Regions from separate parts of the Teredinibacter haidensis genome, predicted to be linked through region 2. Evidence: predicted binding sites of a transcription regulator. Region 2 holds the regulator's gene; the other holds the start of a gene.
The links. The regulator FNR, encoded in region 2, switches genes on or off when oxygen is low (the NO sensors DNR and NnrR bind a similar motif). The targets are predictions, from matches to a motif close to TTGATNNNNATCAA.

Region 1 (4,262 bases), 880 kb from region 2:
TCAATATGCCTTGGATTACAAAAAAGTCTCCAAGCGTTTGATTGCGTTTATAGGCGACTCCGAATTTCTGCTGGTGGAAACGATGGCTGAGCAGATCGCTAAAATTCTGATGACAGAGTTTGATGTGAAATGGCTGCGCTTAAGCGTTAGTAAGCCCGGCGCTGTTCGCGGTGCCGAAAGTGTAGGTATTCGAATCGAGAGGGGTGAGCGCTAAGGCCAATGACTGAAGTGTTATTAAGCCTAGGTAGCAATATTAACCGCGAGCACAATATTCGTTCGGGATTGAACGCGTTAAAAGCCGAGTATGGAACTCTGGAAATTTCGCCGGTGTATGAAAGTGAAGCCGTTGGCTTCGATGGCGACAATTTTTACAATTTAATTGTTGCGATAGAAACCAATGCATCTCTTAGTAAGCTATCTAAAACATTAAAGCATATCGAGAGCCTTCACGGGAGAGATAGAGCTTCTCCCAAGTTTAGCTCGCGCACGTTGGATATTGATATTCTAACTTATGATGTGTTGTGTGGAATCTATAGCGGTATACAGCTGCCTCGTGATGAAATTTTAAAAAATGCTTTTGTGTTATTACCTCTTTCGGATTTGAGGCCTGAGGGGCGCTGCCCGGGAACACAGCGTCGCTACCTCGAGCTATGGCAGGCTTTTGATCAAGAATCCCAGAAGCTTTGGCAAGTTGGTTTTATTGAAAAAGAAAAACTGGCGCAGTAATTATTGCGTCGGAAGTTTTCGGCTTCTGAGTTTTTCCAGAGAGTATTCCCCAAATAACGCGCCGGTTTTCCCTCGCTCATATTCTGTTGAATAACCCACCGCTATTTAAAATCACGTTTGTTATCCAATGTCTGTCTATAGTTCTGCTGGTAATCGCGCCAGAAAGGGCTTACGGTCTAAGAGTGAAAAATGGAATATTATCTAGGGAAGTTGGAAGTTTACTACTCCTAGGAGGTGGTTATGCGGCGCTACTATTTTCTTAGCAATGATCTGGCGGACATACAAAGGGCTGAACACGACTTATACAGCGCGGGCTATTCCTTTCATCAGGTGCATGTTCTGAGCGGGCAGGACGCAGAGCTGGAAAAACGGCATGTCCACGAAGTGAATCCCTTTGCCAAGTTGGATATTCTGCATTCTAGTTTACTCGGTGCGAGTATTGGTGTGTTTCTGGCGGCTGCAGTTTTGCTGGTTGGGTTTGTTGTTCGAACCGAAACAGTAGTGGGTTGGTTGCCCTTTGTTTTTCTCTCCATTGTTGTTTTTATTTTTTCTGCTTGGGAAGGTGGCTTTTACGGGATTCAAACAGGGAGTGCCGAGTTTCAGCGTTTTAAAACTTTGCTCGCCAAAGGCTACCATGTACTAATGGTGGATTGCCGAAAAGAGGATAAAGTTGCAATGGACAGCATTTTAGCGTATCACGAGTCGCTCACTGATACGGGTAGCGGTGTAGCGCGACCTAGTTGGTTGATTGCTTCTCAAAAGGGATTCGATGCGTTTGTAAAGTCCATGCCCTAAAACAAAGGGGGCAGCTTCCAAGCTGCCCTCCGGGCGGTCGCGCGCAGTTTGAATCGAAAATACCGGCTAATGAATTTCGATTCGTTTTACGTGTGAAACTTGCTTCTCATCGCGGGGCGCACGGATAGTAAGAACGCCATCCTCGAACTTGGCGGTAATGTCACTTTCCTGTAGTTTCTCTCCTAGGTCAAAGCTACGGCTGTATTTTCCATAGCGCCTTTCTTGACGAATTATTCTTCCTTCCTCTTCTTCAGTTTTTTCAACGTTACTCTCCGCTTCCAGGGTGAGCACTCCGTTGTCGAGCATGATATTAATATCTTCTTTTTTTACGCCGGGAAGCTCGGCTGAGATTTCGAGAGTTTCCCCTTTTTCTTTTACATCAACTCGGGGAGATTGTAGCGTTGCGGTGTCGCCTAGCCTAAAAGAAGACCAGGGAGACTCGAAAAAATCGCTCATATCAAAAATGGAATTGCGAGGAACCAACGTCATCTCACACCTCCTTATTGTCAATAAGATACGGTTGGATTCAAGAGAGCGAACTTGCGTCCGCACGGATAGTTTGCGCTTGGCAGACGGTCAAATATTTGATTTATATCAAAAACAAATCGTGCCTAATATTCGAAAAAGTAATAGCGCAATATCGAAAAATAATTATTGAAGTAGAGATTTTCCACCGTCTACACACAATATATGGCCGGTAATGTAATTATCGGGTTTTGCCAGAAAAACAATCGAGCTGGCAATACTGTCCCCGCCACCAAGAGACCGCAGAGGGAGGGTGTCGAGGTAGTCCGGCTTTTCCGTTAACTGCCCGCTATTGGTTTCCGCCCATAATATGGCGCCGGGCGCGATACCGTTCACGCGAATATCCGGAGCCAGTTCTAGGGCGAGAGATTTGGTAAGCATAATGTTGGCTGCTTTTGCCATACTATAGATTGTATGTTTTTTTAACGGACGCAGTGCATGAATGTCGGCAATGTTAATAATGCAGCCTTTTGAGACTTTCAATTTTTCGCTTAGTGCTTGAGCCAAAAAAAGTGGCGCTTTAGCGTTGGCTGAAAACAACTCATCCCAGGCGGTTTCGCTAACGCCTTCTAGTGGGGTCGGATAAAAACTGGAGGCGTTATTGATCAGCAAGTCGCAGCGACCAAACCGCTTGATTAGATCCTTCGCCAGCTGTTGAGCGGCTAGTTGTCCACCGAGTTTCGCCTGTAATACGCAGGCGCTTTCGGCTTTTTCTGCGTTAAGTGTATCTGCCAGCTTGTTTGCGGCTTCGATCGAATTATGGCAGTGAATGGCAACCCGATAACCTTCCTGATGAAGACGTTTAACAACAGTAGCACCGATTCGACGGGCCCCGCCGGTAATCAATGCTACAGGAGCTAAGTTTTTCACGGCGTGTCTCCCCGGTAGGTTCGTTTGTGCTCTGCCAGTGTGGCCTGGCGTTTTTTTAGGAGAGCCTCACCAAAGGCAGCGCCCTTTAAGCCTTGTCTTGCCATAGCCTTGGTGTCGATCTGTTGAAGCGTACGAAGCGCAGACTTGAAATACTCTGCCTGAGGATAGGGGGTGTTTTCCATCCCCGTTCTGCCCTGTGCATCTGCCTGGCAACAGATGCAGAATAATGCGAAACGTTCTGGTCGGCGGAAAGCGTCAAGCCGCTGAAGAGTTTTTAACAGCGTTTTTGCGGTCAATTCAAACGCGCGGTGGCAGTGTGTATGAAACTCTGCCACCGCTAGGGCGAGTTCCCGGTGAGGATTGGGCACGCTCAACCGATCACAGAGTTGATTGATCATCGGTAGACCTTTTGTTTCATGGCCAATATGCCGCGGCCATTCGCTTTGGGCTGTTTCACCTTTGCCTAAGTCATGGATGAGTGCAGCAAACCTAGCTTCGGTAGAGTGTGTTAGAGCCGCGCAGCGTTGCAGACTTAACAACGCGTGTAACCCGGTATCAATTTCCGGGTGATGCTCTTCAGGCTGCGGAATGCCGAAAAGTTTTTCCAGTTCTGGCATTAGCCGCGCCAAAGCCCCACATCCGTGCAGCACTTCAATAAAAATCGGTGGTGAAGGCTCTGCCAATGCGCGTACGCATTCTTTCCACACGCGCTCACGGACAAGGTGATCGATCTCGCCATTGTTAACCATTTCGGTCATCAATTCTTGAGTTTCACCGGCGATATGAAAGCCTAAATGATGAAAACGTGCCGCAAAGCGGGCAACGCGTAGTACGCGTACGGGGTCTTCACCGAAAGCGGGCGAGACATGGCGAAGCAAGCGTTTATTTATATCCTCCTGGCCACCGTAGGGATCGATAATAGTATTATTCTCGTCCATAGCCATGGCATTAACCGTAAGATCCCTGCGTATAAGATCCTCTTCCAGAGTAATGGATTTATCGGTATAAAATTGAAACCCTTTATACCCTCGACCGGATTTTCGCTCCTGGCGAGCCAAGGCGAATTCTTCTTTTGATTCCGGGTGCAGGAATACGGGAAAGTCCTTACCAACAGCTTGATAGCCTGCAGTAGCCATCTCTTCTGGTGTGCTTCCTACAACGACCCAATCTCTATCTGGGCTGGGTATGCTTAATAGGGCGTCGCGTACTGCGCCGCCCACTAAATAAATTTTCATTTTGGTCTTAGTCGTGGTTGACCTCTGTCGAGGAATAAAGCACACTCTAATTGAACTCGGGTTTGTTTTCCATAATGATGTTATTTTTAGACCCGAATAAAATTTTATCCA
Region 2 (4,262 bases):
GGTAAGCCACCCGGAAAATATCGAAGCGCCCGCGCTAACTAATTCATTTTTCGAAAACGCTATTACAGGGGAGACTCAACTTGTAGACAAAGGCGACGAATCCTATACCGGACCGATTGATCGCATTTATTTGAATGACGAAAACGCCAGCCTTTACGACAAGAAATTTGATCGCACCATCAACATTAAAAAAACCGGTTCTCAACACTGGGTTCTGTGGAATCCGGGAATTGAAGATGCCCGTAATATGGCGGATGTTCACCAGGATGGTGAGAATGAATTTCTATGCTTTGAAGCCGCGAACACCACAGATATCATAATCGACCCCGGTGAAACCATCCGCGTAGGTCAGGCAATTACAGTCGAATAACAACCCCCTTACAAGCCGCTGAACAAAGCTTCTAAGACCCACTGCGCCTGGAAAAACAGGCGCAAATGCGAACCTTATAAAGACATTCTAAAAGCCACGCCTAAGCCTCTCGGACAACACAAATCGTTTTCCAACAAGCTACTGTCAATATTTTCCCTCGATAGATGATCGATCCGCAGCAATATCCCAAGTTTCTTCGCTAAATAAACTTTTCCTACAACTCCTGATCTGAGCCCAATTATTGCGTCCATTACCGTTGATTTCCATCAATACGACAATACAGTCACCTACTAGACTGTTTCCATGCAAAACAATGAACGAACATCCAATATTGCCGAACATCCGACGCTCATTCGTCGGCAAAAGAAAGTAACGGAATTAGAGGCTAATCGCCTGCTCGAAAACTTTCGTCGGCACCCGATTCGACCAATTAACATCTGCATTGATGGGAACGCGTTCGCCTGGATAAATGAACTGGAAACCTCCTGCACAGCAGGCCAACTCGTAAGCAAAGAAGTACAGTTATGGGCCGATGCAATCGGTCATCGTTCTGTAGATGCTTTGCTTTTATGTTACCCCTTTCAGAACCTACAACCTTACGAGCTAACCGAAATTATGCACGCGCTGGCGTCGCATTTCTCACTCGCTGAATCCGGTAAGCGCTGCCATCGTGTGGCCACAAAAATCGGTGAAATCAATAGTGACCATGTTGCGCTGTTAAAGGGGTTAGGTTTCAACCATTACCAAATTGTTCTTAGCCGAGATGATCTGGAAGACTTACCGCGTCTGGAAATGGTTACCAGCCTTATTCGCCAATATGCGTACTCCGGAATCGGCATCCAAATTCACGATGCTGACTGCCTGGACGACCTCCGTGAGCATGTCATTGAGGTAAAAAAACGTATTTCGCCAGACTACATCTACATTGGTTATCGCCCCAAACTATTGAATCAAGAGCTAGAAACCAATGGAAGCATCATATTCGACGGTGAGCATGAGCAGATAGACGATTGCATCAATATGGGAGTAGAGGGAACTAGCCACCTACAGAACCTGGTATTACAGAACTTCTGCAGCCCTCAGCGTTACTTAAGCGCCTTGAATGCTGGGCAACTGCCCGTAAACCCAGGTCCACTGAGCCTTTGATGAGTCCCTAAAGCAGCAGCAGTCAAGACTCTAAGTCTTCCCTACACAATTTTCGATCCCGAAGCGGAGCCATTGCCCAGGTTTTCCTATATACTGTAGCGCCTTGTTACTTATAAGCAGTGGAAAACGATATGCCTCCGCAATCTTTTGCAAATCATCAGTGCCACCATAATCCGCAAGTTAATTGCGCCGAGTGCCGCCTGGCCGCTATCTGCCTGCCGATCAGCCTGCACGTTGATGACATCACAAAATTGGACGACATTATTCAACGAGGACGCCCCGTACAGAAATCGGATCATGTTTATCATGCTGGAGAGCCTTTCCGCTCTGTCTATGCCTTGCGCTCCGGTGCAGTAAAAACCGTAAAGGTTACTCAGGATGGGCAAGAACAAGTAACAGGTTTCTACCTCCCTGGTGAAATCATAGGTATGGACGGCTTAGCCTCCAACCACCACACCAACTCCGCTACTGCCCTGGAAACCTCTGCTGTATGCGAGATTCCTTTTAGCCGCCTCGAAGAGTTGAGCGCACAGGTACCTAATCTCCAGCGCCGCTTCTTTCAGTTGATGAGCAAGGAAATCACTCAAGAGCAGCAACTAATAACGCTGCTAAGTAAAAACAGTGCCGACGAAAGAATTGCCTCTTTATTGCTAAGCATATCGACCCGCAACCATAATCGTGGCCTTTCAGCCAAAGAATTCTACCTCCCCATGTCCCGCTCGGATATTGGCAACTACCTCGGCTTAACTATCGAAACCGTTAGCCGTGTTCTTAGCCGCTTGCACAAGCAAGAGGTGATTTTGCTGGATAAAAAGCATGTCATCATTTCCGACATGGATGCACTACAAAACATCTCCTCAGTGTCCATTGAATAAGCAGCGCACATAAGCCCGTATGACTGAACCACATAATCACTTAAGCCTCGTTCTGGAAAAAATAGACGAGGCCAACGCTCTCGATCCCAACCAAGAAGCCTGCCCCTCCAGCGAACAACTAGTCGCTAAGGAGTTACTGTACGGGCAGCGTATGTCTGAGCAGCTTTCCCTGTTCGCTCCAGAAGCATCTGAACATCTGCAAATTGCCGCTCGAGCACAACATATTGAACGCTGGAAATCACCAAGAAGTAATTACCCGGAAGGTCGCGCGGGATACAAGAAATGGCGAGCAGAACTCTCCCTCTTTCATGCCAACAGGGTTGTGGAGCTTATGATGGAGGTCGGCTATGCCGAGGACGCCTGCGAACGAGTAAAATTTCTCGTACAGAAACGCCAGCTAAGACAGGACGCAGAAACGCAAACATTAGAAGACGTTATCTGCCTTGTGTTCTTACAGTATTACCTGGCGGATTTCACTGCAAAACATCAAGAAGAGAAACTTATTGATGTCATCCAGAAAACCTGGAAAAAGATGTCTGACACAGGGCATCAAGCGGCACTAAAGCTTCCTCTACCGCAAGACCTGCTCTCTCTCGTGACAAAAGCGTTGGGAACCGCGTAAAAGCCGATAAAATGCTGCTTTATCTTAAATATTTTCATATTGCCTTCGCCGTAACCAGTATCTTTGGGTTTATAACCAGAGTGTTGTGGCTGACATATAAGCCAGAGTTTCTCCAAAATCGGGCAGTCAAACTAATGCCCCACCTAAATGATACAGCACTCTTCATCACTGGCATAACCATGGCAACGGCCATTGGCTACCCGCTGAATGCCTTTTACTGGTTTACAGTAAAACTTACCTTGCTTCTAACATACATTTGCTTAGGGTTTTTAACCCTAAAAACGACAAAAGCCAATTTAGACCGATTTGCACTGCTTAGTGTATCTATTATCACTTACGCTTCTATAGCAATACTCGCAGCTTATAAGCCCAACTTTTCTTAAACCTACATCACATCTAGCCTGTAAGCCATCCTTAAGTATTATTTTAGGCATACCTAAGGAGCAACCAATGCTCTGAAACGAATTTCCGCACAAGGAACTGGTTCACGTTTACTTGACATAACTTGTGGAGAACATTTTAATTGGATTAAGCGCCATACAAATGACTAATAATTATTGGCATATTATAGGGGACATTAGTAATGAAAAAATCACTCTCAGTTTGCCTGCTTGTCTTAATAACAATCGCAAATGCCGCAGTCGGCTGTGATGAACAGTGCCTAAAAGAAAAAGCAGAAGTAAAAGCCAATATCAGCTTTCCAACTTATTTAACGTGGAAACACTGTGATGACACCATTGTAGATTTTATGTCTTCATCCATGGACAGCCTAGACAAATACAGAAACCAACATTTCGACACGCGTTACAAAGGTGGAATGCGCAACATTAAGCACTACATAGTCCAGCGCAAAGAATGGCTGCAAGAATGCGATAACTATCTGCAACTGACCGGTAAAGGCCGCATATTTGACAATAAGAAAACAACTAATCAGATCTTCGCCTCTATGGACGCAGTTACAAAAGAACTGGATGATTTAATTTCTGGTGTTACCTACTCAAGCGAAATGGGTCAGGATTCAAGCTCCATTATTAATGAGCGCTTCGAAAAGCTATTAATAAATGTTGATGAGCACAAAACACTAATGCACCTTAAGGGTCGTTATGTTACCCGTTAGAAAAACGGTCTTTAGATAAAACACAGGCGCCCCTTGGGCGCCTGTGTTTTATCTATCAAAATTCTATTAATGAACTTGGGCTAATTTCTCTCCTTGTATTACCTCCTGCGCCGCTTTTTTTATAGCCTTCAT

Region 1: a site for FNR is predicted at 2,106-2,119, ahead of H5715_RS10955 (Hsp20/alpha crystallin family protein). Genes of this name have one in related genera too.

The regions. Positions count from the first base shown of each region.
Region 1 covers NZ_CP060084.1:2,779,138-2,783,399, reverse strand. The annotation lists gene folB (dihydroneopterin aldolase) at 1-214, shown strand, start outside; gene folK (2-amino-4-hydroxy-6-hydroxymethyldihydropteridine diphosphokinase) at 220-726, shown strand; gene H5715_RS10960 (hypothetical protein) at 967-1,521, shown strand; gene H5715_RS10955 (Hsp20/alpha crystallin family protein) at 1,588-2,010, opposite strand; gene H5715_RS10950 (pteridine reductase) at 2,173-2,916, opposite strand; gene H5715_RS10945 (multifunctional CCA addition/repair protein) at 2,913-4,151, opposite strand.
Region 2 covers NZ_CP060084.1:1,901,357-1,905,618, forward strand. The annotation lists gene H5715_RS07435 (D-hexose-6-phosphate mutarotase) at 1-370, shown strand, start outside; gene H5715_RS07440 (P-loop NTPase family protein) at 674-1,516, shown strand; gene fnr (fumarate/nitrate reduction transcriptional regulator Fnr) at 1,648-2,391, shown strand; gene H5715_RS07450 (DUF4202 domain-containing protein) at 2,411-3,013, shown strand; gene H5715_RS20520 (SirB2 family protein) at 3,025-3,396, shown strand; gene H5715_RS07460 (hypothetical protein) at 3,597-4,130, shown strand; gene H5715_RS07465 (hypothetical protein) at 4,197-4,262, opposite strand, start outside.